4 regions of the Streptomyces sp. NPDC021225 genome follow, and region 4 is predicted to be linked to each of the others. Evidence: riboswitches for the same ligand, from Rfam matches in the RefSeq annotation. Region 4 holds a riboswitch; each other region holds the start of a gene.
What was found. A riboswitch is a leader RNA that binds a small molecule or an ion and turns the genes downstream of it on or off. The one in region 4 is predicted to bind cobalamin.

Region 1 (7,218 bases), on a different contig from region 4:
TGACCAACTCGGCCATCCGGGAAAGCCCCTGCGGCGAGAACACCGAGTTCCGCAACAACCGGCTGGTGAACAGCAGCCAGAGCATCTGCTGACGCTCACTGGGCGGTCGCGGCCGCGGCGGCGAGCTCCTCGCCCTTGCGCTGCGACCGCTTGGCGTACCAGCCCGTCCACAGGGCGAGGGCGCCGAGCACTCCGTAGATCAGGACCGGGCTCAGGACCACCATGGTGTCCGTGCTCAGCACGTAGGCGAGCGCGGCCCGGACCCCGGCCTCCAGCAGATACGCCACGCCCCAGACCGCCGTCATCGTCATCATGGTCCGGCGGAAGCCCTCGTACTGCCACAGGTCGTTCCACCAGACGGTGCTCGCCTCGGTGCCGTCGGTGGCGAACTTGCGCCCGAAGTAGAACATCAAGGGGCGCGGCGCCAGCAGCGTGGCCAGGCACAGCAGCCCGAACAGCCCCGTGACGGCGGAGTCCTTGACGAGCAGGGCGCGGGCCGAGTGCGCGCCGACGAGCGACATCACGGCCGAGATCACCAGGAACACCAGGGTGACGACGGCGAATTCATCGAGATGGCGGCGCCACACGAAGTGAACGGCGCTGTCGAGCACCGGCCAGGCGCCGCTGACCAGGAGCGCCGAGAACTCGCTCCAGCCGTGGTCGTGGAGCGCGTTGTACGTGACGATCGGCGCGACGACGTTCAGGGCGATGGTGACGACCCAGCCGACCAGCGCGGCACCCCGGGACCGGGCGGGCGGCGTGGGCTGCTCGTCGGGCCCCGGTGGCTGGGTGTCCGGTGTGCTCCGGTCGCTCTGCGCGGCCGTGTTCTGAGTGTGCATGAATCCCCCCGTACGACGTGCTGGTGAGTGCACGGTAGAGCAGGTGCGCGGTGGCGGACCAGTTCAGGGCCGCCAGTCGTCGCTGAAACCTGGACGGGAGGCCGTCCGGCGCCGGGACGGCCGTCAGCGCAGCGCCGTGCGGAGCCACTGCCGGATCTCCGGAGTGACGGGGTCGGTGATGTCGGCGAACTCGGTCTGCTTGGTCAGGAACTTCGCCACGTAGGGGCAGACGGGCACGGCGCGGTGCCCGGTGTCGCGTACGTCGGTCAGCGCCTCCTGGACGAGGCGGAAGGCCAGGCCCTGCCCGGCGAAGGCGTCGTCGATCTCGGTGTGGTAGAAGACCCGCTGCTCGTCGTGGTCGCGGTACTCCGTGAAGCCGGCGAGCTCGCCGTCGACCAGGATCTCGTAGCGGTGGAGCTGGTCGGCTCGGCGGACGACGGGAATTGCGGCCGGCTGTGTCATCGTGTTCCATTCGGCGTCGGCGGTGCGGGGGTCACGCTCGGTGCCACCCTAGACCGCGAGGTGAGGACGGTGTGCCGGTGTGCGCACCGGGCCTTGCCCGACAGCGCACCGTCCCTCGGGAGTGGGTATGGATCTGCGGCAGATGGAGGTCGTCGTCGCCGTCGCCGAGGAAGGCGGCTTCACCGCGGCGGCGCGGCGCCTGCACGTGGTGCAGTCGGCGGTGTCCGGCACGGTCCGGGCGCTGGAGAAGGAGATGGGGACCCGGCTGTTCGAACGCACCACCCACCGGGTCTCCCTCACCCCGGCCGGAGAGGCGTTCGTGCCGGCGGCCCGCACGGCGCTGCGGGCGGCCGAGCAGGCCCGGGCCGCGGTCGACGTGGCGCGCGGCGAGTTGCGCGGGCAGGTCACGGTCGGCACCATGCAGGGAGTCTGGGTCGGTCTGCACCGCGCGCTGGCCGCGCTGCGGGCGGAACACCCCCGTGTGGTGGTCCGGCTCCGGCAGGCCCCGGTGGCCGACATCCGGCAGGCGCTGCGCGACGGCACGGTGGACCTCGCCGTGGTGGCCCTGGACCGCCAGCAGCAGCGGGGGCTGGTGACCCGCCCGCTGGTGCGCGAGGAGATGGTGCTCACGGCCTCGCCCGCGCGTGGCTTCGCCCAGGAGGACCGGGTCACCTTCGCCGAGATCGCCCGGATGCCGTTCATCGACTTCACACCCGGCTGGGCGATCCGCGGCGCGGTGGACCGGGCCTTCCGGGCCGCCCTGGTCGAGCGCGGCACCGCCTTCGAGGTCAACGACATCGTCGCGGCGTCCGAACTCGTCCGCCACGACCTCGGGGTGTGCGTCATGCCGGAGTCCATCGCCGCTCGTTTCCCCGATCTGACCCTGCGCAGGTTCGACCGGCGCCCGCCGCGCTGGAACGTGATGGCGGTGTGGCCCCGGGGGGAGACACCCCCGGCGGCCGCCGCCCTGTTGCGACACCTCGCCTGACCCCGGTCGGCAGCGGGCCGCGAGCGCCGCCCCCGCTGTCCGGGGTGCGGGGCTCGCGTACGGGCCGGGGCCGGCCGTCAGCCGGCGGTGTGGCGGGCCGCCCGGTGCTCGGTGGTCCAGTAGAGCAGGGCCAGGAGCGGCAGGACGCACTCCGCCGCGGGCCCCGGTCGGGACGCTGCGGCGGAGTGCCCTCCTCGGCCTTGCTCGGCCTTGGTCGGCTTCTCAGCGCTTCTGGAGCGCGGTGCCCAGCGTGTCGGCGGCCAGCTTGATGGCGACCTGCGCGGCGTGGGTCTCGCGCATCGCGTTGACCATGACGAAGTCGTGGATGATGCCCTGGACGCGCACGGCGGTGACCGGGACACCGGCCTGGCGCAGCTTGTTCGCGTAGGCCTCGCCCTCGTCCCGCAGGACGTCCGCCTCAGCGGTGATCACCAGGGCCGGCGGCAGACCCGTCAGCTGCTCCGTCGTGGCGCGCAGCGGCGAGGCGGTGATCTCGGCCCGCTGCGCCTCGTCGGTGGTGTACTGGTCCCAGAACCACTGCATGCCGTCCCGGCGCAGGAAGTAGCCGGTGGCGAACTGGTGGTACGAGCCGGTGTCGAAGCTCGCGTCGGTGACCGGGTAGAACAGCACCTGCTGGACCAGCGGCACATCGCCGCGCTCCTTGGCCATCAGGGTCAGGGCCGCGGTCATGTTGCCGCCGACGGAGTCGCCGGCCACGGCCAGCCGGGTGCCGTCCAGGCCCTTGGACCCGCCCTCCCGGACCACCCACTGGGCGACCGCGTAGTTCTGCTCGATGGCCACCGGGTACCGGGCCTCCGGCGACAGGGCGTACTCCGGGAAGACCACCGCCGCGTTCGCGCCGACGGCCAGCTCGCGGACCAGGCGGTCATGGGTGTGGGCGTTGCCGAACACCCATCCGGCGCCGTGGATGTAAATGATCACCGGCAGCTCCCCGGTGCTGCCCGCGGGCTTGACGATGCGGACCCGGACGCTGCCCGTGGGGCCGCCGGCCACCGTGATCCACTCCTCGTCGACCGCCGGCTTGTCGATCTCGCCGGACTGCACCTCGTCGACCGCCGCGCGGCCCTCAGCCGGGGCCAGATCGAAGAGGTACGGAGGGTTGGCGGTGGCTTCGGCGAAGGCGGCTGCGGCCGGCTCCAGGACAGGCTGGACCGGCGGCACGACGGCATCCGACATCTGGCTCTCCCGAGGTGTGGGGGTAAGGAATGGGGAATTGCCGGGAAGATCGTGGAGATCTCCCGGCTGCTGGGGTCACCCTAGGTCGGCCACCGGTCAACTCTTGTCCGCCAGCGCACCGAGTCTTTCCCCGCAGCGCCATGCGGGGGATCCGGCCGCGGCGTCCGTGCGTCTCGTAGGCCACGTGAGGGCATGTTCCGTCCCGCGGTGCCGCGTAGCGGTCGTGGCCCGGCGCGCGCTAACGTCTCATGGACAAACGACGGCGTGACGGAAGCCGGTGGGAATCCGGCACGGTCGCGCCACTGTGTGTCCGGCGGAGGCCCCGTGCTGCGGGGCGGCCGCCGGGCGAGTCAGACCCTGCGCCGTCGTATGAGCACCGACAACCGGGACGCGTGTTCCCCAGGAGGTTTTCAGCATGGCCCAGTCCGCCGCGCCCGCGCCGAGCACACCGGCCGTCCTCTCCGGCGCCCTGCCGCTGCTCCTCCGCTAACGGCCGAACACACCGTCCGGCAACGGCCGAACACACCCGACACCGCCGTGCCCGTGCCCATCGGGCCCCGGCCGGGTGCCGCGGCCCTCACCGGACCGGCCTTGGGAAACACCACCGTACGACCGGCTCCGCAGCTGAGCCCCGTCATGCAGAGGAACGTCCGTGCCGATAGCACGCCCCGCCCGTCTCACCGCCTTCTTCCTGACCACGACCCTGACGCTGGCCGGCTGCGCCGACGCCACCCCGAACGGCGACCGGCCGTCGGACCGCGCCGCCGCCGGATATCCGCGTACGCTCACCAACTGCGGCCACACGGTGCATATCGCCGGGCCGCCCCGGCGCGCGGTGTCGCTCAACCAGGGCAGCAGCGAGATCCTGCTCTCGCTCGGCCTGGCCGACCGCATGGCGGGCACGGCCACCTGGACCGACCCGGTGCTGAAGGGCCTGCGGAAGGCCAACGCCACGGTGGACCGGCTCGCCGACAACGCCCCCTCGTTCGAGAAGGTGCTGGACCAGGAGCCGGACTTCGTGTCCGCCTCGTTCGAGTCCACCCTGGGCAAGGGCGGCGTGGCCACGCGCCAGCAGTTCGAGGACCTGGGCGTGCCCACCTATGTCTCCCCGGCCGACTGCGCCAAGGACAACACCGGTGACGGCGACGGCTCCCGCGCCACCCCGCTGACCATGGAGAACATCTACCGGGAGATCCGGGACCTCGCCACGGTCTTCGGGGTGGAGAAGCGGGGCGAGCGGCTGATCGGCGCTCTGAAGGCCCGGGTGAAGGCGGCGACCGAGGACATCGACGCCTCCGGCACCACCATGCTCTTCTGGTTCGCCAACTCCGACGCCCCGTACCTGGCCGGCTGCTGTGGCGCGCCCGGCATCATCACCCGGGCGCTGGGCGCCGAGAACGTCTTCGACGACCGCCACGACGAGTGGCCCCAGATCAACTGGGAGGCGATCGCGGACCGCGACCCCGATGTCCTGGTCATCGGCGATCTCTCACGCGAGCAGGAGTCGGCCGAGACCGCCGCGAAGAAGATCGAGTTCCTGGAGTCCAACCCGGTCACACGGACCATGGACGCGGTCAGGCACAAGCGGTACGTCCTGCTCAGCGGGCAGGCCATGAACCCGTCGATCCGCACGGTCGAGGGCATCGAGAAGACCGCCGCCGCCCTGCGCGCGTTCGGGCTCGCCAGGTGACGCCACGCCAAGTGACACCGAGCCAGGTGACGCCACGCCACACGGCCCCTCGCCGAGCCGCGCCCCCCGGAAGCCGCCGGCTCAGGAGCGCCGTGCTGTGGGCGGCGGGGCTCGCCACGCTGCTGGCCTCGGTCGCGGTGGCCATCACCATCGGCCCGGCCAGCATCGGCGTCGCCGACGTCTGGGCCGTGGTGGCCGCCCATCTGGGCTGGGGCACCTCCGACCTGACGCCGATCCGGGCCGGAATCGTCTGGGACCTGCGGCTGCCGCGCACCCTGCTCGCCGCGGTGTGCGGGGCGGGGCTCGCGCTGTGCGGGGCGGTGATGCAGTCGATGCTGCGCAACCCGCTCGCCGACCCCTTTGTGCTCGGCGTCTCCTCCGGAGCCTCCACGGGCGCGGTCTTCGTCGTGGTGCTGGGGGTCGGCGGCGGGGCCGTGTCGATCTCGGCGGGCGCCTTCGTCGGCGCCCTGGCCTCGTTCATCCTCGTCCTGCTGCTCAGCCATGTCCTGGGCGGCACGACGGACCGGATCGTGCTCTCCGGGGTCGCCGCGATGCAGCTGTTCTCCGCCCTCACCTCCTTCGTGGTGATGACGGCGGCCGACGCGGAACAGACCCGCGGTGTGCTGTTCTGGCTGCTCGGCTCGCTCAGCGGCGCCACCTGGGACGAGGTGTGGGTGTGCCTGGCCGTGCTGGCCGTGACCCTGCTGGTGTGCGCCGTCCACGCCCACGCGCTCGACGCCTTCGCGTTCGGGCGGGACGCGGCGGCCACGCTCGGCGTCGACGTGGCCCGTACCCGGCTGATCCTGCTGACCGCCACCGCGCTGCTGACCGCGGCGCTGGTCAGCTGCGCCGGGGCCATCGGCTTCGTGGGGCTCGTGCTCCCGCACGCCGCCCGCGCCCTCGCCGGATCCGCCCACGGCCGTCTGCTGCCGCTCACCGCGCTGGCCGGGGCGGTGTTCCTGGTGTGGGTCGACACCCTGGCCCGCACCGTGCTCGAACCGCAGGAGGTGCCGGTGGGCGTGGTCACCTCGCTCATCGGCGTACCGGCGTTCGTCCTGATCCTCTACCGCACCCGGAAGGCGACCACCGTATGACCGGCGGCCCCGGCACCACGACCACCGGCCTGCGCGCGGAGCGGCTGGCGCGCACCGCGGGCGGCCGACTCGTCCTGGACGCCGTCGACATCGCCCCGCCACCGGGCTCCTGCACGGGGCTGCTCGGGCCCAACGGCTCCGGCAAGTCCACCCTGCTGCGGCTGCTGGCCGGGGTGCTGGCCCCGTCCTCCGGCGTCGTCGCCCTCGACGGCCACCCGCTCGGCGACCTGCCGCGCAGGACGGTCGCCCGGCGTGTCGCCGTCGTCGAACAGGACGCCGTGACCCAGGCCGAGCTGACCGTACGGGATGTCGTGGGCCTCGGCCGGATCCCGCACCGCCGCGCCTGGTCGGCGCCGTCGGCGGCGGACGAGAACGCGGTACGCGGCGCCCTCGAGCGGACCGGGCTCGCCGACCGGGCCGACCAGTCCTGGCACACGCTGTCCGGCGGCGAACGCCAACGTGCCCAGATCGCCCGGGCGCTCGCCCAGGAGCCGCGCGAACTCCTGCTGGACGAGCCGACCAACCACCTCGACATCCAGCACCAGCTGGACCTGTTGTCCCTCGTCGCGGCCCTGCCCGTGACCACCGTCATCGCCCTCCACGACCTGAACCTGGCGGCGATGTACTGCGACCGGCTGGTGGTCCTGAAGGCCGGCCGCGTCGTGGCCCGCGGTACGCCGCACGACGTCCTCACCGAGGACCTCATCGCGGACGTCTACGGTGTGCGCTCCGTCGTCACCTCCGACGGGCCGGAGGGACGCCCCCACATCCGCTTCCTCGGCAGGGCCGCCTCCGGCGCGTGACCGGCCGGCGCACCCGGGTCGGCGCACCCGGGCCGGACGCACCCGCGATCAGGCGCTGCGCCAGCGCCGTACGGTGTCGCCGTGCGCCGTCAGCCAGGTGCCGTCGCCCAGCGCGAGCGGGTCGAGGCAGCCGGTTCCCGGGTAG
Region 2 (7,218 bases), on a different contig from region 4:
CTACCCAGTGTGGGCGGAGAGGGCGCCGCGGGCCAGCGGGCGTGCCCGGCCGGGTGATCGGCATGCCTGTCCGGGGGGCCGGGACCTGCGATGTCGTGCGGTGCGCGGTGAGCCTGCCCGCTTCCGGGACGCGGCCGGGCCCGGCGGCCGCGCCCTGGCTGCCCGGACCCGGGACTCAGCGGGTCTGGCCGTAACCGCGGAGCTTGTCCGCGGCGCGGCGCAGTTCGTCGGGCGGCAGGAGGGTCGGGGTGCGGCCGGGGACGGCGGCCGCGGTGAGCCAGACCCGGCACATCCACTCCAGCTGGGCGGTCCGGTCGTACGCCTGGTCCAGCGTGGCGCCATAGACGACGGTGCCGTGGTTGCGCAGCAGACAGCCACTGCGGTCGCGGAGCGCGTCGAGCATCTTCCGGGCCAACTCGTCGGTGCCGTAGAGGGCATAGCCCGCGACGCGCACCGGGCCACCGAGCGCGCCGGTCATGTAGTGGATCGCCGGAACCTCGTCGACCAGGGTGGAGACCGCCGTGGCGTGCACCGCGTGGGTGTGGACGACGGCCGCGGCGTCAGTGTGGCGGTAGACCGCGAGGTGCATGGGCAGCTCGCTGGTGGGGGCCAGCTCGCCGAGCACCTGACGCCCCTCCAGGTCGACGCCGACCGCGTCGCCCGGGCCGAGCCGGTCGTACGGGACGCCGCTCGGGGTCACCAGCACGGTGTCGCCGACCCGGGCCGAGACATTGCCGGAGGTGCCGACGACCAGGCCGTCGGCGACCGTCCTGCGGGCCGTCTCCACCACCCGCTCCCAGGCCTCCGCCAAGTCCCGCTGGTCCCGGGCCTCCCCTGGGTCCGGTCGCTCCCCGGGCCCCGTCGGCCGTGCGGTCTCCGGCTCCGTCACGATGCCTCACCTCCGGGCGCCGATCATGGCAGGCGAGGCATCCTGTACGCATCAGGGAGGGGCCGGGGGATCATCGGCGCCGCCTTCGCGCAGGTGCGTCACCCCTGAGCCCACCTCAGTTCACCTCCCGTTCACCCCATGTCCTTACGGTCGTGGTGCATGCTTCGGCTGTCGCACTGATTGCCCGGGTGTGCACCCCTTCCCCTCCCCTGGGAGGGGATTTCTGACGTGGCTGCCTCGGTGGCCTCACGACGACCAAGATGCACCACGGAATGTAGCCATCCTGCGACGCTCCGTGTCACGAAGTTCGGGGATCGCATTCCCCCACGAAGGAGTTCGATGGAACACATCACGCTTCTCATTGGGATCGTGATCGTCACGGCATTGGTGTTCGACTTCACGAACGGCTTCCACGACACGGCCAACGCCATGGCCACCACCATCTCCACGGGAGCTCTCAGCCCCCGGATCGCGGTCGCGATGTCGGCGGCCCTCAATCTCGTCGGCGCGTTCCTCTCCGTGGAGGTCGCCAAGACGATCTCCGGAGGGATCATCGACGAGGGCGCGGGGATCCAGCCCGAAGTGATCTTCGCGGGTCTGGTCGGCGCGATCGTCTGGAACCTGCTGACCTGGCTGGCCGGGCTGCCCTCCAGCTCCTCGCACGCCCTCTTCGGCGGCCTCATCGGCGCCACCCTGGTCTCCGTCGGCATGGACGGGGTCAACAGCGACAAGATCGTCATGAAGGTCCTGATCCCCGCCGTGGCCGCGCCGGTCGTGGCCGGCGTCGCCGCCCTGGTCGCGACCCGGCTCACCTACCGGCTGGCCCGCGACCGCGACCCCCAGGACACCGCGAAGGGCTACCGCGCCGGGCAGATCGCCTCGGCCGCGCTGGTCTCCCTCGCCCACGGCACCAACGACGCCCAGAAGACCATGGGTGTGATCACCCTGGCGCTGATCACGGGCGGCGTGATCGTCCCCGACTCCGACCCGCCGCTGTGGGTCATCGTCGCCGCGGGGCTGGCCATCGCGCTCGGTACGTACCTGGGCGGCTGGCGCATCATCCGCACCATGGGCAAGGGCATCACCGACATCCAGCCGCCGCAGGGCTTCGCCGCCCAGACCGGCGCCGCGACCGTCATCCTCGCCTCCTCCCACATCGGCTTCGCCCTCTCCACCACCCAGGTCTGCTCCGGCGCCGTGATGGGCGCGGGCGTCGGCCGCAAGGGCGGTGTGGTGCGCTGGTCCACCGCGGGCCGCATGGTCCTCGCCTGGGTGCTCACCCTGCCCGCCGCGGGCCTCGTCGCGGGCGGCGCGGCGCTGCTGGCGGACCAGGGCGACTGGGGCGTCACGACGGTCGCCGTGCTCGCGGTCGCCGCCTGCGCCGCGATCTGGGCGGCCTCGCGCCGCAAGCCCGTCGACCACACCAACGTCAACGACAGCACCGATGCCGGGGCGGCGCCGGCCGAGCCGGTGGGCGTCGTCACCGCCGCCCTCCAGTCCGTGGCCCCGCCGCCCGCCGGGCCGGTGGCCCCCGCCCCCGCCTCCTCCCCCTCCGCCACCCCGGCCGGCGCCTCCGCCGCCACCGGCAGCACCAGCTAAGGAAGTAACGCGATGAGCATCGACTGGGCGGCTCTCGGCCAGGTCTTCGGCGTCAGCCTCGTGGTGACCGTCGGCTTCGTGGGCGTCTTCACCCTCGGCATCCTCGGTGCCTCCCGCAAGCCCCAGCAGGCCGAGGCGGGCCAGGACACCGCCGCGGCCCCGGCGGGCGCCGGCGTCGGCGTCGGCCCCGCGCGCGCCGCCGCGTACGCCTGCTTCGCGCTGTGCGCGGCGACGGTGGCGTACGGCATCAATCTGATCGTGGCCTGACGGCCTGAACCCGCACGGCTCGGCCGTGTTCCCGCAGTAGCCACGGCCGCCGGGCCGGGCCGCGCCGACCAGCGCGGACCCGCCCGGCGGCCGTGGCGTGCGTGGCGCGTGTGGGCCTCGGCACACTCGCGCATCCCGGGGCATTCGCGAGTTGACGGCCATTCGCCGCCCATGGTGGACTTCCGGAGCCAAACGGCGGCAGGAGAGGAAGCCGGTGAGAATCCGGCGCGGTCCCGCCACTGTCACCGGGGAGCGCTCTCCCATCGCACGCACAAGTCACGGTCTCCGTACGGAGGCTGGAAGACCGGGAGAAGCGCGGATCCGGGAGCCAGGAGACTCTCACCGCCGGTCACGTCGAACCAGGGCGCGGACCCTGAGTGAGGACATACCACCATGCCCGGCACCGCCATGCCGCCGACGCCGACCCGCCCGCGGCCCGAACTCCACGCCCCGACGCGCCGAGGCACGACGGCGGACTGACGATGGGTGCCGATCACGCCTCGTACGCGTGCGGCGCCGCCCTCGGCTTCCTCGGCGACCTCGCCACGGGCGATCCGCGCCGCGGCCACCCCGTGGCCGCGTTCGGGCGCGCCGCCCTGGCCGTCGAGCGGCTGCTGTGGCGCGACCACCGCGGATCCGGGGCCCTGTACGCCGCGCTGTGCGCGGGCGGCGCGGCCGCGGGGGCCGCGCTTTCGGTGCGCGCCGTACGGGCTTTGGGCGGCGGCGCCTTGGGGGTCCCCTCCCGCGCCGCGCACACCGTGCTGACCGCCTCCGCCACCTGGGCCGTGCTCGGCGGGACCACGCTGGGCCGGGAGGCGCGGGCCGTCGGCGGCGCGCTGGCCGCCGGGGACCTGGACGCCGCCCGGCGGCGGCTGCCGCACCTGTGCGGCCGCGACCCGCAGGCGCTGGACGAGCGGCAGATCGCGCGCGCGGTCGTCGAGTCGGTCGCCGAGAACACCTCGGACGCCGTCGTGGGCGCGCTGGTGTGGGGGGCCGTCGGCGGGGTGCCGGGCCTGGTCGGCTTCCGGGCCGTCAACACCCTGGACGCGATGGTTGGCCACAAGTCGCCGCGCTACCGGCGGTTCGGCTGGGCCGCGGCCCGGCTGGACGACCTCGCCGGCTGGCCCGGCGCACGGCTCACCGCGACGCTGGCCACGCTGGCCGGGCCCGACCCGCGCGGCGCGCGGCGCGCCTGGCTCCGCGAGGGCCACCGCCATCCGAGCCCCAACGCGGGCCCGGTGGAGGCCGCGTTCGCGGGCGCGCTCGGCGTACGGCTGGGCGGCACTCTCGCGTACGGCGGCCGCGTCGAGCACCGGCCGGTGCTCAACCCCGGCGGGCGGGCGGTGGAGGCCGCCGACATCGAGCGCGCGGTACGGCTGTCGCGGCGCGTCGGCGCCCTGGCGCTCGGCGTGTCCGTCGGGGCCCGGCTGGCGGTGGGGGCGGCGCTGGGGCCGTCCCGTGCCCCACATGGCGCGCTCGCCCGCTGGGCACGGTCCTTGCGGGCGGACGGACCCGGACCGGGCAGGACGGCGCGGCCCGCGGCCGCGGGGAGGGATGGCATATGAGCGGCATACCCAGCAGGGGCGGCGGCGGCCTGCTCGTCGCGGGCACCACTTCGGACGCGGGCAAGAGCGTCGTCACGGCCGGGATCTGCCGATGGCTCAGCCGTAAGGGCGTCAGCGTCGCGCCGTTCAAGGCACAGAACATGTCGCTCAACTCCTTCGTGACCCGCGACGGCGCGGAGATCGGCCGCGCCCAGGCCATGCAGGCCGCGGCCGCGCGCGTCGAGCCGAGCGCGCTGATGAACCCGGTGCTCCTCAAGCCGGGCAGCGACCGCAGCAGCCAGGTGGTGCTGCTGGGCAGGCCGGTGGGCGAGCTGAGCGCGCGCGGGTATTTCGGGGGGTCTGGGGGGGCGTCCCCCGGGGAAAAGCAGCACTCAGGGCGCCAGGAGACGCTGCTGGGCACCGTCACCGAGTGCCTGGCCGAGCTGCGGCGCACACACGACGCGGTGATCTGCGAGGGCGCGGGCAGCCCCGCCGAAATCAACCTGCGCCGCACCGACATCGTCAACCTGGGTCTCGCCCGGGCCGCCCGGCTGCCGGTCGTCGTGGTCGGGGACATCGACCGCGGCGGCGTCTTCGCGTCCTTCTTCGGCACGACCGCGCTGCTCTCCGAGGCCGACCAGCGGCTCGTCGCGGGCTATCTGGTGAACAAGTTCCGCGGCGATGTGACCCTGCTGGAGCCGGGCCTGGAGATGCTGCGCGGCCTGACCGGCCGCCCGACCATGGGCGTGCTGCCGTACGCGCACGGGCTCGGCATCGACGAGGAGGACGGCCTGCGTGTCTCGCTGCGCGGGACGGTGCGCGAGAGCGTCGTCGCGCCGCCGCACGGCGCGGACATCCTGCGGGTCGCGGTCGCCGCGGTGCCGCTCATGTCGAACTTCACGGACGTGGACGCGCTGGCCGCGGAGCCGGGCGTGGTCGTGCGGTTCGTGGACCGGCCGGAGGAGCTGACCGACGCCGACCTGGTGGTGCTGCCCGGCACCCGCGGGACCGTACGGGCCCTGGAGTGGCTGCGCGAGCGCGGGCTGGCGGCGGCGATCGCGCGGCGGGCCGCCGAGGGTCGCCCGGTGCTGGGCATCTGCGGCGGCTTCCAGATGCTCGGCGAGCGCATCGAGGACGAGGTCGAGTCGCGGGCCGGGACGGTCGAGGGGCTGGGGCTGTTGCCCGTACGGGTGCGGTTCGCGGTGCACAAGACCCTGGCGCGGCCGGTCGGCGAGGCGCTCGGCGAGCGGGTGGAGGGCTACGAGATCCACCACGGGGTCGCCGAGTTGCTGGACGGCGCGGACGAGCCCTTCCTGGACGGCTGCCGGGTGGGCTCGGTGTGGGGCACGCACTGGCACGGCTCGCTGGAGAGCGACGGCTTCCGGCGCGCCTTCCTGCAACGGGTCGCGGACGCGGCGGGCCGGGCGTTCGTCCCGGCGCCCGACACCCGCTTCGGGGAGCTGCGCGAGGAACAGCTGGACCGCCTGGGCGACCTGATCGAGGAACACGCGGACACGGACGCGCTGCTGCGGCTCATCGAGAACGGCGTCCCGGAGGGACTGCCGTTCGTCCCACCGGGCGCCCCACCGTTCCCGCAGGAGCCCCGGTGACCCCCACAACGGCCACCAAGCCCCCCAACGGACGCACCGCCCCCGCCGCCGCGGGCCCGGCTGCGCGGGGCACGGCACTCGACCGCCACCGCCGACGCCCCGTCGCGACCGCCCCCCATGGCCCGGGGGCCCGGGGGCTCGCCCCCGGATCGGGAAGGGGCGGGGAGGGGAACAAACCCCGGGCCACCCGCCTCCGCCCACGCCGCCATCGCCCCCTCACCGCAGGAGGAACCCCCGTATGACCGCCGCCCCCTACCCCTTCACCGCGCTCGTCGGGATGGCCGACCTGCGGCTGGCGCTTCTGCTCAACGCCGTGTCACCGGCCGTGGGCGGGGTGCTGGTGCGGGGCGAGAAGGGCACCGCGAAGTCGACGGCGGTGCGGGCGCTGGCCGCCCTGCTGCCCGGCATCGACGTGGTGCCCGGCTGCCGCTTCTCCTGCGACCCCGCCGCGCCCGACCCACGCTGCCCGGACGGCCCGCACGAGCCGGGCAGCGGCACCCTCCGGCCCGCCCGGATGGTCGAGCTGCCGGTCGGCGCCTCCGAGGACCGGCTGGTCGGGGCGCTGGACATCGAGCGGGCTCTCTCAGACGGGGTGAAGGCGTTCGAGCCGGGCCTGCTGGCCGACGCGCATCGCGGCGTGCTCTACGTCGACGAGGTCAACCTGCTGCACGACCACCTGATCGACCTGCTGCTCGACGCGGCGGCCATGGGCGCCTCCTATGTGGAGCGCGAGGGCGTGTCCGTACGGCACGCGGCGCGCTTTCTGCTGGTGGGCACCATGAACCCCGAAGAGGGCGAGCTGCGGCCCCAGTTGCTGGACCGCTTCGGCCTCACGGTAGAGGTCGCGGCGTCGCGGGACACCGACGAGCGGGTCGAGGTGGTGCGGCGACGGCTGGCGTACGACGAGGATCCGGCCGCCTTCGCCGTGCGCTGGGCCGACGAGGAGGGCACGCTGCGGGAGCGCGTCGCGGCGGCGCGCGCCCTGCTGCCGCACGTGCGCCTGGGCGACGGCGCGCTGCGGCAGATCGCGGCGGTGTGCGCGGCGTTCGAGGTGGACGGGATGCGCGCGGACATCGTGACGGCGCGAACGGCGACGGCGCTGGCGGCGTGGGCGGGGCGTACGGAGGTGACCGCCGAGGACGTGCGGCAGGCCGCGCTGCTGTCGCTGCCGCACCGGCGCCGGCGGGCGCCGTTCGACGCGCCGGGACTGGACGAGGACAAGCTCGACGAGGTGCTGCGCGAGTCCGGCGGCGCGGACGACGACCCGGAACCGGACCCGGATCCGGGCGACGGGCCCGAGGGGCAGGAA
Region 3 (7,218 bases), on a different contig from region 4:
CCGGGGCCTGGGCCCCGATCCGGCTCGGCAGCAGTGCCACCGAGAAGTAGGGCACCGACTCGGGGTCCACCTCGGCCAGCGGCGCGGTGCGCTCCGCGTCCATCGTGGCCCGCTCCACGTACCGGGCCTCCGCCAGCCGCCCCGAGCGCTCCAGCGCCCGCCGCACCGCCGGGAAGGTCCGGCCGAGCTTCATCACCGCGGCCGCGTCGGTGGTGGCCAGACGCGCGGTCAGCTCCTCCTCCGGGAGGGTGCCGGGCAGGATCGTCAGCACCTCCTCGCCCTCCACCAGCGGCGCCCCGAGCCGGGCGGCGGCCGCGCTCACGGAGGTGACGCCGGGGACGACTTCGGTGGGGTAGCGGTCGGCCAGGCGCTTGTGCATGTGCATATACGAGCCGTAGAAGAGCGGATCGCCCTCGGCGAGCACCGCGACCGTTCGCCCCGCGTCCAGGTGGGCGGCCAGCCGGGCCGCGGCGTCCGCGTAGAACTCCTCCATCGCGCCGCGGTAGCCGCCGGGGTGGTCGGTGGTCTCGGTGGTGACCGGGTAGACCAGGCGCTCCTCGATGTGGTCGGGGCGCAGATGGCGCTCGGCGATGGAGCGCGCGATGCTGCGGCCGTGCCGGGCGCTGTGGTACGCGACGACATCGGCCTCGGCGATGACCTCCACGGCCCGCACCGTCATCAGCGAGGGGTCGCCGGGGCCGAGACCCACGCCGTACAGCCGGCCGGTCTGGTGCTCGCTCACTCTTCCTCGCTCGCAATCGCGTTGACCGCGGCCGCGGCGATGGCACTACCGCCGCGCCGGCCGCGCACCACCAGGTGGTCGAGCGCGGCCGGGTGCCCGGCCAGCGCATCCTTGGACTCGGCCGCGCCGATGAAGCCGACCGGCACGCCGATGACGGCGGCCGGGCGGGGCGCGCCGGCCCCACCCTCTTCGATGATCTCGAGCAGCCGGAACAGCGCGGTGGGCGCGTTGCCGATGGCCACGACCGCGCCCTCCAGCCGGTCGCGCCACAGCTCCAGCGCGGCGGCGCTGCGCGTGGTGCCCATGCGCCGGGCCAGTTCGGGCACCGCGGGGTCGGACAGGGTGCACAGCACCTCGTTGTCCGCGGGCAGCCGCTTGCGGGTCACGCCGCTGGCCACCATGTGCGCGTCGCAGAGCACGGGCGCCCCGGCGCGCAGCGCGGCGCGGGCGCGGGCGACCACCTGGGGGGTGTACGCGAGGTCCTGGACGAGGTCGACCATGCCGCAGGCGTGGATCATCCGTACCGCGACCTGGCTGACGTCGGAGGGAAGGCCGCCCAGGTCCGCCTCGGCGCGGATGGTGGCAAAGGAGGCGCGGTATATGGCCGCGCCGTCCTTCTCGTAGTCGAACACTGTGCCCTCGATCATGTCGCTCCACGGGCCGACGCCACGGCGCCGGCCAATTGGTCTGCTGTCACGTCCACGCCGGGCGTGGACCCTCCGGGGTCTCGCACGGCGACCCGGTAGCCGTCGCCCGTCGCCAGCACGTCGACCCATCGGCCGCCGGGGTGGCCGCAGCGCCGCTCGCAGCCGGAGAAGTACACGGGCGGACGGCCCGGCGGCGGGCCCTGGTCCGGCGGCGGGTCCGGGCGGCCGTCGCCGGACGCGGCGCCCGCCACCGCGCGCGCCGCGTCGGCGCGCACATTGGCCAGGGACTTGGCGCAGCCGGGCCGCCCGGTGCACGCGGCGATCCCGAGCCACGGGGAGTGCGGCGTGGCCACCAGCCCGGCGTCGGCGAGTTCCCGCAGCGCGGCCCGTGCCTCGTCAGGGGAGAAGCCGGGCAGCACCACGCCGCGCCAGGGTGTCACACGCAGCTCGCCCGAGCCGCCCCGGGAGGCGAGCCCGGCCAGCAGCCGCCACTGCGTGGCGGAGAGCCGCCCCAGCGGGACGGCGACGGACACCGCGCACCGCCCGTCAGGCCCGACGACGAGCCCGACGGCGGGCGTGGGGTCGGCGGCGGGTGTGCCCGCTGTGGTGGTCGGGGACTGGGGGCCGAGGGGTGTGGCCTGGATCCCCGCTGCGGCGAGTCGCCCGGCCAACCGGTCGGCCGTCACGGCGTGTCGCGCCGGCAGCTCGCGGACGCGCCAGGCCCGTGTGCCGCTCGCGCGCACCGCGTCGAGAAACGCCACGGCTGCCAGCGCGGCCGCGCGCGGCGCGTCCTCGGCGCGCACCAGGAGTTCGGCGCCCGAGGGGCCGTCACCGAGCCCGGGGGGACCCGGCGGCCGCGCCCTGCTCGGCGTGTCGTCGCCCGCTGCCCGCCCGGCCCGGCGCGCCGCGACGCCCGGCGCGCCGGAGTGGTCCGTCGCGCCGGAGTGGTCCGTCGCGTCAGGGCGGTCCGTCGCGTCGGGGGAGTCGGCGGCGTTCGGTGCGGTGGAATCCGCGCGCGCGAGTCCGTGACCCCCGGCGGAGCCGAGCCGCAGCACCGCCTCGCCGTCCGGAGTTGCGATCAATGTCACATCCGCGCCCAGCGCCGACACATCGCCGCGCCCGTCGTCGAGAGCGAACAGGAACCGGCCCGACAGCCCCGCCAGTTCGGCGAATCCGGACCCCGCGGGCACCTCGTCGCACAGCAGCGCGTCCAGCGCCCTCGCCCACGCCGGGGCATCCGCGTGCCCGGCCCCGTCCAGCCCGGACAGCGGGGACGCCACGATGTTGCGCACCCGGTCGTGGCGGTCCGACGGGAGCAGCCCGGCCGCCCGCAGCCGGGCCGCGAGGCCGGCCCCGCACCCCGCGTCGAGTCCGCGCAGCTGGAGATTGCCCCGGGAGGTGAGGTCCAGTCGGCCGTCTCCCAACTCCTCGGCCACGCCTGCCAGCACCAGCGCCTGACGTGCCGTCAGCAGCCCGCCCGGCACCCGCACCCGGGCCAGCGCGCCGTCGTCCGCCGGGTGCAGCCGCAGCGCGCCGGGACACGCGTCGTCGCGCCCGCGCACGGGGGTTTCATCCCCTGGTGGGGCGGTTGTCGGGGGGAGGGGCATGGCGGCGAGCATACCGACGATCCGCTTCGCCTCACCGCCCCGTGGCAGGTCGAGAAGCCCTACTATGCTCACCGGCGGGTCGGTCCCGGCCCGCCACTGCACAAGACGGCACAAGGGTAGGAAGCCGGTGGAAATCCGGCGCGGTCCCGCCACTGTGAGCGCGGCAGCCGGTACGCGGCGGCCGGGCGAGCCAGGAACTCCCGCCGTCTTCGAACCCGCCCGGGGCGCGGACCCCGAGGAAGGCCTGCCGTCGCATGATCCTGCTGCTGTCGACGTCCGACACCGACCTGCTCAGCGCCCGCTCGGCACCGACCCCGGTGCCCTACCGGCTCGCCAATCCCGCCCGGCTCCCGCTGGACGACCTCCCCGCGCTCCTCGACGGCGTCGAACTCGTCGTCGTACGGCTGCTCGGCGGGGTGCGCGCCTGGCAGGAGGGGCTCGACACGCTGCTCGCCGGGGACCGCCCGGTCGTGGTCCTGACCGGAGAACAGGCCCCGGACGCCCAGCTCATGGAGGCCTCCACGGTCCCCGTCGGGATCGCCGCCGAGGCCCACGCCTACCTCGCGCACGGCGGGCCCGGGAACCTCGGTCAGCTGGCCCGCTTCCTGTCCGACACCGTCCTGCTCACCGGCCACGGCTTCGAGTCGCCCGCCCCCGCGCCCTCCTGGGGCGCGCTGGAGCGCACCGCGCGCGAGGGTGTCACCGGCCCGCGGGTCGCGGTGCTCTACTACCGCGCCCACCACATGAGCGGCAACACCGCCTTCGTCGAGGAGCTCTGCCGGGCCGTCGAGGACGCCGGGGCCCGCCCGCTCCCGCTGTACGTCGCCTCCCTGCGCGCGCCCGAGCCCGAGCTGCTGGAGGCCCTCGCCGGGGCCGACGCGGTGGTCACCACCGTGCTGGCCGCGGGCGGCACCCGGCCCGCCGAGGCGTCGGCCGGCGGCGACGACGAGGCCTGGGACGCGGGGGCGCTGGCCGCGCTGGACGTCCCGGTGCTCCAGGCGCTGTGCCTGACCGGCCCGCGCGCCGCCTGGGAGGAGAACGACGAGGGCCTCTCGCCCCTGGACGCGGCCACCCAGGTCGCCGTCCCGGAGTTCGACGGACGGCTGATCACCGTGCCGTTCTCCTTCAAGGAGACCGACCGGGACGGCCTGCCCGTCTACGTCGCCGACCCCGAGCGCGCCGCGCGTGTCGCCGGGATCGCGGTACGACACGCCCGGCTGCGCCACATACCCGCGGGTGACAAGCGCCTCGCGCTCGTCCTCTCCGCCTACCCCACCAAGCACTCCCGCATCGGCAACGCGGTCGGCCTGGACACCCCCGCCAGCGCCGTCGCCCTGCTGCGCCGACTGCGCGCCGAGGGCTTCGACCTCGGCCCCGAGGACGGGCCCGACGCGCTGCCCGGCCTCGCCTCCGGCGACGGCGACGAGCTGATCCGCGCCCTGATCGAGGTGGGCGGCCACGACCAGGACTGGCTCACCGAGGAGCAGTTGGCCCGCAACCCGGTCCGGATCCCCGCCGCCGACTACCGCCGCTGGTACGCCCGGCTGCCGCAGGAGCTGCGCGAGGCGGTGGAGGAGCACTGGGGGCCGCCGCCGGGCGAGATGTTCGTCGACACCAGCCGCGACCCGGAGGGCGAGATCGTGCTGGCCGCGCTGCGCCGCGGCAACCTCCTCGTCGTCATCCAGCCGCCGCGCGGCTTCGGCGAGAACCCGATCGCCATCTACCACGACCCCGATCTGCCGCCCTCCCACCACTACCTGGCCGCCTACCGCTGGATCGCCACCCCCCGGGCCGACGGCGGCTTCGGCGCCGACGCCATGGTGCACCTGGGCAAGCACGGCAACCTGGAGTGGCTGCCCGGCAAGAACGCGGGCCTGTCCGCCGCCTGCGGCCCCGACGCCGCGCTGGGCGATCTGCCGCTGATCTACCCGTTCCTGGTCAACGACCCCGGCGAGGGCACCCAGGCCAAGCGCCGCGCCCACGCCACCCTCGTCGACCACCTCGTGCCGCCCATGGCCCGCGCCGACTCCTACGGAGACATCGCGCGCCTGGAGCAGCTGCTGGACGAGTACGCCGCCATCTCCGCGATGGACCCGGCCAAACTCCCCGCCATCCGGGCCCAGATCTGGACCCTCATCCAGGCCGCCCGGCTCGACCACGACCTCGGCCTGGAGCAGCGGCCGGAGGACGACGGCTTCGACGACTTCCTGCTGCACGTGGACGGCTGGCTGTGCGAGGTCAAGGACGCCCAGATCCGCGACGGACTGCATGTCCTGGGCGCCGCCCCCTCCGGCCCCGAGCGCGTCAACCTCGTCCTGGCCATTCTGCGCGCCCGGCAGATCTGGGGCGGCACCACGGCGCTGCCCGGGCTGCGCGAGGCACTGGGCCTCGACGAGTCGGCCGCCGGCCGCACCGACACCGACGAGGCGGAGGACAGGGCCCGCGCCCTCGTCCAGGCCATGGAGGACGCCGACTGGGCCCCGGAGGCCACCGAGAAGGCGTGCCTGGGCCTGCCCGACGCGCAGCGGGACGCGGTCGCCGCGATCCTCGACTTCGCCGCCCGGGAGGTCGTGCCGCGGCTGGCCGCCACCACCGACGAGATCGACCACGCGGTGCACGCGCTGAACGGCGGCTTCGTGCCCGCGGGCCCCTCCGGCTCACCGCTGCGCGGCCTGGTCAACGTCCTGCCGACGGGCCGTAACTTCTACTCCGTCGACCCCAAGGCCGTGCCCAGCCGCCTGGCCTGGGAGACCGGCCAGGCGCTCGCCGACTCGCTGCTGGAGCGCTACCGCCGCGACAACGACGGCGCGTGGCCGCGCTCCGTCGGCCTGTCGCTGTGGGGCACCAGCGCGATGCGCACCTCGGGCGACGACGTGGCCGAGGCGCTCGCGCTGCTGGGCGTCCGCCCGGTGTGGGACGACGCCTCGCGGCGTGTCACCGGACTCGAACCCGTCCCCCTCGACCAGTTGGGCCGCCCCAGGGTCGATGTCACGCTGCGCATCAGCGGCTTCTTCCGTGACGCCTTCCCGCACGTCGTGGCGCTGCTCGACGACGCCGTACGCCTCGCCGCCTCCCTCGACGAGCCCGAGGGCGACAACTACATCCGTGCCCACGCCAAGGCCGACCTCGCCGAACACGGCGACGAACGCCGCGCCACCACCCGTATCTTCGGCTCCCGCCCCGGCACCTACGGCGCGGGCCTGCTCCAGCTCATCGACAGCCGCGACTGGCGCACCGACGCCGACCTCGCCGAGGTGTACACGGTCTGGGGCGGCTACGCCTACGGCCGCGGGCTGGAGGGCCGCCCGGCCCGCGCGGAGATGGAGAGCGCCTACCGACGGATCGCGGTCGCGGCCAAGAACACCGACACCCGCGAACACGACATCGCCGACTCGGACGACTACTTCCAGTACCACGGCGGCATGGTCGCCACGGTGCGCGCGCTCAAGGGCACCGCCCCGGCCGCGTACATCGGCGACTCCACCCGCCCCGAGACCGTCCGCACCCGCACCCTGCACGAGGAGACCTCCCGGGTCTTCCGCGCCCGCGTGGTCAACCCGCGCTGGATCGAGGCGATGCGCCGCCACGGCTACAAGGGCGCCTTCGAACTCGCCGCGACCGTCGACTACCTCTTCGGCTACGACGCCACCACCGGCGTGGTCGCCGACTGGATGTACGACAAGCTCGCCCAGAGCTACCTCCTGGACCCCGAGAACCGCTCCTTCCTCCAGGAGGCCAACCCGTGGGCGCTGCACGGGATGGCCGAGCGCCTGCTGGAGGCGGAGAGCCGCGGCCTGTGGGAGCAGCCCGACCCCGAGATCCTGGCGGCGGTTCGGGAGCTGTATCTGGAGACCGAGGGCGGCCTGGAGGGCGGGGAGGACGAGACCGAGTGACCAACGGGGGGAGTGGGACGGCGCCGCTGGAGTCGGTGGCCTGGGTCTGTGTACGCGATGGGCGGCTGCTTGCGGTGCGCACCCGCGGCCGCGACGCGTTCTACCTGCCCGGCGGCAAGCTCGAACCGGGGGAGGACGGGCCGCGGGCGCTGGCCCGGGAACTCGCCGAGGAACTCGGCCTGACCGCCGTTCCCGCGACCACGGCCGGGCCGGCCATGCCGGCCATGTCAGCCATGTCGGAGGTCTACGTCATCGAGGACGAGGCGCACGGCCAGGGCGGCCGACGGCTGCGGATGACCTGCTACACGGGCGAGGCGGAGGGCGAGCCG
Region 4 (7,218 bases):
TCTCGGCCCGGTTCACGCCCATCCGGTAGTCCAGGCTGGACTCGAAGACCGACGACGGCAGCGCCGAGACCCCGCCCCGGAACTTGCGCACCACCCCGAGCCTGGCCAGCTCGTCCAGGTCCCGGTGCACGGTCATGAGGCTGACGCCGGCCAGCTCGGCGAGCTCGGCCGCGGTGGCGGTGGAGTGCGCCAGCACGTACTCGGTGATGGTCTGTCTGCGTGCGGCCTGGGAGCGGGGCGGGACGTCGGACGCGCCGGTCGTGGTCATGGGGCGGATTCTCCCCCACGGCCGGTGTACGCGTCCCCGGCGGGCGCGGCCCCCGTGGCCCCCGCGCTCGTGGCCGCCGCCCCCGTGGCCGCCGCGCTCGTGGCCACCGCCCCCGTGGCCCCCGCGCTCGTGGCCACCGCGCCCGTCGGTACGTTCAGCGAGCGCAGCGCCGTCCTCTCGCCTGCCACCTCGATCTCGCTCACCGCCGCGTTGTCCAGCCGCGGGAAGACCTGCCGGTAGCGGCCGACCGGGATGCCCAGCAGCGCGCACAGCGCCATCCGCAGCAGGGAGTTGTGCGCCACGACGAGCACCGTGCGGCCCGGGTGCGCGGCGGCCAGCCCGCGCAGGGCGGACGCGGCGCGGGCGGACGCGGCGCCCGGCGGTTCCGCGCCGGGGAAGGCGCCCGCTTCCGCGTCCGCCCGGAAGGCCCGTACGGCCGCCGGGTCCTCCGCCTCCATCTCGGCGATGGTGCGGCCCTCGCCCCAGCCGAAGTCGACCTCGCGCAGGTCCTCGACGATCTCGGGGACGAGCCCGAGCGCGTCCGCGGCCGGGCGCGCGGTGAGCCGGGCGCGGCTCAGCGGGGAGCAGGCCACCACGTTTACTTCGCGCCCCTTCACCCAATGGGCGAGCGCTTCCGCCTGCCGGAATCCCCGTTCCGTCAGGGCCACGTCCGAGATCCCGGCATACCGGTTCTCCGCGTGCCACACCGTCTCTCCATGGCGGACGAGCAGTAGGCGAGCCGTCACAGGACGCTTCCTCCCTTCGGCCCGCACGACGCGCGGGCCATTGCTTTGTCACGTCAACGATGTTAAATCTAGCGTCGCCTCTGTGATGGAACGCCGAAGAAAGGCCACCCATGCGTGTCCTCGCCGCCGGAGACCACTTCGTACGCCCCGACCTCATCATCGCCGCGCTCCGCGACGAGCCGGGGCTCGAGGACATCGACGTCGACGTCGCCGAGCTGACGCTGCCGTGGCCCCACGAGCCCTTCGGCCCGGTGGGCGGCCCGGCGAGCCGGGTGATCGAGGCCAGCGGCACCGAGGAGCAGCTGATCGAGGCGCTGGCCGGGGCCGAGGTGTGCGTGACGCAGATGGCGCCGTTCACCGCCGAGGTCTTCGCCGCCCGCCCCGAGCTGCGTATGGTCGCGGTCTCCCGCGGCGGCCCGGTCAACGTCGACCTGCCGGCCGCCACCCGCGCCGGCGTCGCCGTCAGCTTCGCGCCCGGCCGCAACGCCACCGCCGCCGCCGAGTTCGCGGTCGGCATGATGCTCGCCGCGATGCGCCGCATCCCGACGGCGGACGCCGAGCTGCGCGCCGGCCGCTGGCGCGGGGACTTCTACGCGTACGAGGAGGGCGGCATCGAGCTGGACGGCGCGACCGTCGGCCTGGTCGGCTACGGGGCCATCGGCCGGATCGTCGCCCGCGTGCTGCGCGCGTTCGGCGCCCGGGTGCTGATCGCCGACCCGTACACCGACCCCGAGACCGCCCGCGCGGACGGCGTCGTCCCGGTCGAGCTGGACGAACTCCTCGCCCGCTCCTCCGTGGTCAGCCTGCACGCCCGGCTCACCCCCGAGACCCAGGGGCTCATCGACGCCGACCGGATCGCCCGGATGCGGCCCGGCGCGGTGCTGGTGAACACCGCGCGCGGCGGCCTGCTCGACTACGCCCCGCTGCCCGAGGCGCTGCGCTCCGGCCGGCTCGGCGCCCTCGCCCTCGACGTGTACGACCTCGAACCGCCGCCCGCCGACTGGCCGCTGCACTCCGCGCCCAACGTCGTCACCACCCCGCACCTCGCCGGCGCCACCCGGCAGACCGCGCACCGCGCGGCCGCCATCACCGCCGCCGAGGTCGGCCGCTACGCCCGCGGCGAAAAGCTCGCCCACCCCGCGAACCAGCCCACGGGCTAGGAGGTGTCCGGCGGCAAGATCCGCCGGACAGGCCCAGCCCGGCCCCCGCACAACAGCCCCGCACAAACCCGCGCAGTCGACGCCCCCAAGGAGGGCCCACGTCATGAGCATCGTCCTCGGAGTCGACGTCGGCACCTCCGTCACCAAGGCCGTGGCCTTCGGCCGGGACGGCAGGTCCCTGGCGGCCGCCAGCCGTCCCAGCCGGCTCGACCGCCTGCCCGGCGGGCGGGTGGAGCAGGACCTGGAGGACGTGCTGCGCACGGTCGCCGAGGTGGTCCGCGAGGTGACCGCCGCCCTGGCCGCGAAGGGCCGGGAGGCCCCGGTGGCGCTCGCGCTCACCGGGCAGGGCGACGGGCTGTGGCTGCGCGACGCGGCGGGCCGCGCCGTGCGCCCGCCGATCTCCTGGATGGACGGCCGGGCGAACGACACCGTGGCCCGCTGGGGCGAGGACGGCACCATCCGCGACCTCTACCGGCTCACCGGCTCCGGGGTGTTCCCCGGCTGCCACGCGCCGCTGCTGCGCTGGCTGGCCGACCACGAGCCACAGGCCCTGGCGCGCGCGGAGGTCGCGGGCTACTGCGTGGACGCGGTGGCCCAGCGGCTCACCGGCGTCATCGGCGTGGACGCCTCGGACGCGTCCATGCCCTTCCTGGACGTGACCACACGCGCATACGTCCCCGATGCCCTGGAAGCGTGCGGAATCGCCGAATACGCCCGGCTGTTGCCGACGCCCGCCGCGCCCGGCACCGTCCTGCGGCTCGACGACGCGGGCGCGGAGCTGCTCGGGCTGCCGGCCGGACTGCCCGTCACGGCGGGCCCGTACGACCTCCCGGCCTGCGCGATCGGCAGCGGCGTGACGGAGGTGGGCGACGGGCTGCTGATCGTGGGCACCACGCTCGCCAGCCAGGTCCTCACCGACAGCGCGCGGATCGACCCGGCGGCCGACCCGGCGGGCATGTGGCTGTGCACGCCCGACCGGGACCGCTGGCTGCGCGGCATGCCCGCCATGGTGGGCACGGCGGCCCTGGAGTGGGTCCTGGAGTTCACCGGGGCGACCACCGCGGATCTGGAGACGCTGCTCGCCGACAGCCCGCCGGGGGCGCGCGGGGTCACCGCGCTGCCCTTCCTGTCGGACGCGGGCGAGCGCGCCCCGTTCGTGGAGCCCGCCGCGCGGGGCCGGTTGGACGGCCTGACCCTGGCCACGACCCGCGCGGACGCCGTCCGGGCCGCCTGCGAGGCCGTGGCGTACGCGGCACGCCACTGCCTGGAGGCCGCGGGGCTGAGCGCGACGCTCGCGGCCTGCGGGGGCGGCACCCGGTCCGCCGCCTGGACCCAGCTGTTCGCGGACGTCCTGGGGCGGCCGGTGCGGATCCCGGACGAGCCCGAGGTGGGGGCGCGCGGCGCGGTCGCGGTCGCCTGGCGCGCGTTGGGCGACCCGGTGGACGCGGCACAATGGCGAGCCGATTCGCGTACTGTCGTACCCGACGCGGAGCGCGCCGAGGCATACGAGCGCGGCTACGCGGACTACCGGGCCAGGCTGGCCCGTACCCTCGCGGAGTGGCGGGCAACGGCGCCCGCTTAAAGGCGACCCGGCGCCGCGCCGGGCCCGGCGCAGGCCCTTGCCGGGCCCCTGCCGGGCTCGCGCCCGACCGTCCGCGCCGGACCCGCACCGGGGCCGCGCCGGGGCCGTACCGGCCCCCTGCCGGCCTCTGCCGGGCCACCTCGGGGCACCTCGGGGCACGCCCCAGGGCCCGCGTCAGGCCTGTCTCGGGCCTGCGTCAGGCCTGTGCCAAGCGCGCGCCAAGACCGCGCCAAGTCCGGCACTGAATAGCACATTCGTACGAAACACTCCACCTCGCGACACAACATGTGGGGGCGCGTGCGCTCGCCACCACAAGATGTATGCTCATGCTCGCTGTCGCCGCAGGGGAATCCGGTGCGAATCCGGAACTGTCCCGCAACGGTGTACGCGTACGCTTTTGCGTACCCGCGAGTCCGAGGACCTGCCGACAGCCGTCTCATACGTCCGGGCCCCGCGGGTTGGGCCGATGGACGCTGTGCGGTATGCCCTTGGCGGTTTCGGCATGCCCGCACGCGCCCATCGCGTACCACCCGCCCGGCCCCCAGCCGAGCGAGGGAGAACACTTCAGTGACCATCGCGCCAGCCGATCCGGTTTCAGAGGCAGCGGCTACTCAGGCAGCGGACGACGCGCCCGGGACCGCCCTGCTGCGGACCCTGACGGAGCTCACCGCCGACCTGCCCGCCACCGACCCCGGCAAGGTCGCGGCCGCCGCCCTGCGCGGCCGCCATCCCGGCTCGGACGAGGCGGAGTTGCGCACCCTCGCGACCGAGGCGGCGGCCGGTCTGATCGCCGAAGAACCCGAGTACTCGAAGCTCGCCGCGCGGCTGCTGACCCTCGCCATCGCGGAGGAGGCGGCCGGGCAGGGCGCGGTCTCCTTCTCCGCCTCGGTGGCCGTGGGCCACCGCGAGGGCCTGATCGCGGACGGCACGGCCGAGTTCGTGACCGCCCACGCCGCCCGCCTGGACGCGCTGGTCGAGCGGGCGCTGGCCGACGGCGCCGACGACCGCTTCGGCTACTTCGGGCTGCGCACCCTCCACAGCCGCTATCTGCTCCGCCACCCGATCACCCGCCAGGTGATCGAGACCCCGCAGCACTTCCTGCTGCGGGTGGCCTGCGGGCTGGCCGAGGACCACTCGGAGCGGGCGCTGGACGACGTCGCCGAGCTGTACCGGCTCACCAGCACACTGTCCTACCTGCCCAGCTCCCCCACGCTGTTCAACTCCGGCACCCGCCACCCGCAGATGTCGTCCTGCTATCTGCTGGACTCGCCGCTGGACGAGCTGGACTCGATCTACAACCGCTACCACCAGGTCGCGCGGCTCTCCAAGCACGCGGGCGGCATCGGCCTGTCCTACTCGCGCATCCGCGCCCGCGGTTCGCTGATCCGCGGCACCAACGGCCACTCCAACGGCATCGTGCCGTTCCTGCGCACCCTCGACGCCTCCGTCGCCGCCGTCAACCAGGGCGGCCGGCGCAAGGGCGCGGCCTGTGTGTACCTGGAGACCTGGCACGCGGACATCGAGGAGTTCCTGGAGCTTCGGGACAACACGGGCGAAGAGGCCCGCCGCACCCACAACCTCAACATCGCGCACTGGATCCCGGACGAGTTCATGCGCCGGGTGGAGGCCGACGCCGACTGGTCGCTGTTCTCGCCGGTCGACGCGCCCGCGCTGGTCGACCTGTGGGGCGAGGAGTTCGACGCCGCGTACCGGAAGGCCGAGGCGGACGGGCTGGCCGTCAAGACCGTCCCGGCGCGCCAGCTGTACGCCCGGATGATGCGCACCCTCGCGCAGACCGGCAACGGCTGGATGACCTTCAAGGACGCCGCCAACCGCACCGCCAACCAGACCGCCGAGCCCGGCCGGGTCGTGCACTCCTCCAACCTGTGCACCGAGATCCTGGAGGTCACGGACGACGGCGAGACGGCCGTGTGCAATCTGGGCTCGGTCAACCTGGCCGCGCACCTGGGCAAAGACGGCGGCGCCGGGGAAGAAGTAATGGACTGGGAGCGGCTGGACGCGACCGTCCGCACCGCCGTCACCTTCCTCGACCGCGTGGTGGACATCAACTTCTACCCGACCGAGGAGGCCGGGGCGTCCAACTCCCGCTGGCGCCCGGTGGGCCTGGGCCTGATGGGCCTCCAGGACGTCTTCTTCCGGCTGCGGCTGCCCTTCGACTCGCCCGAGGCGCAAGCGCTGTCCACCCAGATCTCCGAGCGCATCATGCTCGCGGCGTACGAGGCGTCCTGCGCCCTCGCCGAGCGCCACGGCCCGCACCCGGCCTGGTCCGCCACCCGCACCGCGCGCGGTGTGCTGCACCCGGACCACTACACGGACGCGGTGGCGACCTGGCCCGAGCGGTGGGCAGCGCTGCGCGAGCGGATGGCCAAGTCCGGGATGCGGAACTCGCTCCTCCTGGCCATCGCGCCGACCGCCACCATCGCCTCGATCGCGGGCGTCTACGAGTGCATCGAGCCGCAGGTCTCCAACCTCTTCAAGCGCGAGACGCTCAGTGGTGAGTTCCTCCAGGTCAACTCCTACCTGGTGAACGACCTGAAGAAGCTCGGCGTGTGGGACGCCCAGAGCCGTGAGGCGCTGCGCGAGTCCAACGGCTCGGTCGAGGACTTCTCCTGGGTGCCCGAGGACGTACGCCGGCTGTACCGGACGGCGTGGGAGATCCCGCAGCGCGCCCTGATCGACATGGCCGCCGCCCGCACCCCGTACCTCGACCAGAGCCAGTCGCTGAACCTCTTCATGGCCTCGCCCACCATCGGCAAGCTCAGCTCGATGTACGCGTACGCCTGGAAGCGCGGCATCAAGACCACGTACTACCTGCGCTCGCGCCCGGCGACCCGGATCGCCCAGTCGGCCCGCGCGGCCGCCCCCGCCACCGTGCCCATCCCCACTCAGCAGGCGCCCGTCGACCCCGAGGTCATCGCCTGCTCCCTGGAGAACCCCGAGTCCTGCGAGGCCTGCCAGTGACCACCGCCCCCGAACGCGTCAAGAACCTCCTGGACCCCGGGTTCGAGCTGACCCTGCGGCCGATGCGGTACCCGGACTTCTACGACCGCTACCGCGACGCGATCAAGAACACCTGGACCGTGGAGGAGGTCGACCTCCACTCGGACGTGGCCGACCTCGCCAAGCTCTCCCCCGGCGAGCAGCACCTGATCGGCCGCCTGGTCGCCTTCTTCGCGACCGGTGACTCGATCGTGGCGAACAACCTGGTGCTCACCCTCTACAAGCACATCAACTCGCCCGAGGCGCGGCTGTATCTGTCCCGGCAGCTGTTCGAGGAGGCCGTGCACGTCCAGTTCTATCTGACGCTGCTGGACACCTACCTCCCCGACCCGGACGACCGGGCCGCCGCGTTCGCCGCGGTGGAGAACATCCCGTCGATCAGGGAGAAGGCGGAGTTCTGCTTCCGCTGGATCGACTCGGTCGACAAGATCGACCGGCTGG

Region 1: another riboswitch for cobalamin. It lies ahead of ACH4S9_RS28765 (ABC transporter substrate-binding protein); the one in region 4 lies ahead of ACH4S9_RS11205 (ribonucleoside-diphosphate reductase subunit alpha).
Region 2: another riboswitch for cobalamin. It lies ahead of ACH4S9_RS07715 (cobalamin biosynthesis protein); the one in region 4 lies ahead of ACH4S9_RS11205 (ribonucleoside-diphosphate reductase subunit alpha).
Region 3: another riboswitch for cobalamin. It lies ahead of cobN (cobaltochelatase subunit CobN); the one in region 4 lies ahead of ACH4S9_RS11205 (ribonucleoside-diphosphate reductase subunit alpha).

What each region holds. Positions count from the first base shown of each region.
Region 1 is NZ_JBIRPV010000006.1:682,719-689,936, forward strand. Features, by position in the region: partial or broken gene ACH4S9_RS28740 (hypothetical protein) at 1-92, shown strand, start outside; gene ACH4S9_RS28745 (VC0807 family protein) at 96-839, opposite strand; gene ACH4S9_RS28750 (GNAT family N-acetyltransferase) at 963-1,301, opposite strand; gene ACH4S9_RS28755 (LysR family transcriptional regulator) at 1,429-2,289, shown strand; gene ACH4S9_RS28760 (alpha/beta hydrolase) at 2,512-3,486, opposite strand; cobalamin riboswitch at 3,730-3,868, shown strand; gene ACH4S9_RS28765 (ABC transporter substrate-binding protein) at 4,190-5,176, shown strand; gene ACH4S9_RS28770 (FecCD family ABC transporter permease) at 5,188-6,270, shown strand; gene ACH4S9_RS28775 (ABC transporter ATP-binding protein) at 6,267-7,073, shown strand; gene ACH4S9_RS28780 (hypothetical protein) at 7,122-7,218, opposite strand, start outside.
Region 2 is NZ_JBIRPV010000001.1:1,675,574-1,682,791, reverse strand. Features, by position in the region: gene ACH4S9_RS07730 (class II aldolase/adducin family protein) at 176-889, opposite strand; gene ACH4S9_RS07725 (anion permease) at 1,229-2,488, shown strand; gene ACH4S9_RS07720 (hypothetical protein) at 2,501-2,755, shown strand; cobalamin riboswitch at 2,959-3,094, shown strand; gene ACH4S9_RS07715 (cobalamin biosynthesis protein) at 3,238-4,320, shown strand; gene ACH4S9_RS07710 (cobyric acid synthase) at 4,317-5,909, shown strand; gene ACH4S9_RS07705 (putative cobaltochelatase) at 6,148-7,218, shown strand, end outside.
Region 3 is NZ_JBIRPV010000004.1:692,521-699,738, forward strand. Features, by position in the region: gene ACH4S9_RS21435 (precorrin-2 C(20)-methyltransferase) at 1-742, opposite strand, end outside; gene ACH4S9_RS21440 (precorrin-8X methylmutase) at 739-1,389, opposite strand; gene ACH4S9_RS21445 (nitrite reductase) at 1,386-3,008, opposite strand; cobalamin riboswitch at 3,060-3,219, shown strand; gene cobN (cobaltochelatase subunit CobN) at 3,251-6,889, shown strand; gene ACH4S9_RS21455 (NUDIX domain-containing protein) at 6,886-7,218, shown strand, end outside.
Region 4 is NZ_JBIRPV010000002.1:678,101-685,318, reverse strand. Features, by position in the region: gene ACH4S9_RS11225 (DeoR/GlpR family DNA-binding transcription regulator) at 1-268, opposite strand, end outside; gene ACH4S9_RS11220 (histidine phosphatase family protein) at 265-1,014, opposite strand; gene ACH4S9_RS11215 (2-hydroxyacid dehydrogenase) at 1,125-2,174, shown strand; gene ACH4S9_RS11210 (FGGY family carbohydrate kinase) at 2,278-3,756, shown strand; cobalamin riboswitch at 4,070-4,200, shown strand; gene ACH4S9_RS11205 (ribonucleoside-diphosphate reductase subunit alpha) at 4,324-6,738, shown strand; gene ACH4S9_RS11200 (ribonucleotide-diphosphate reductase subunit beta) at 6,801-7,218, shown strand, end outside.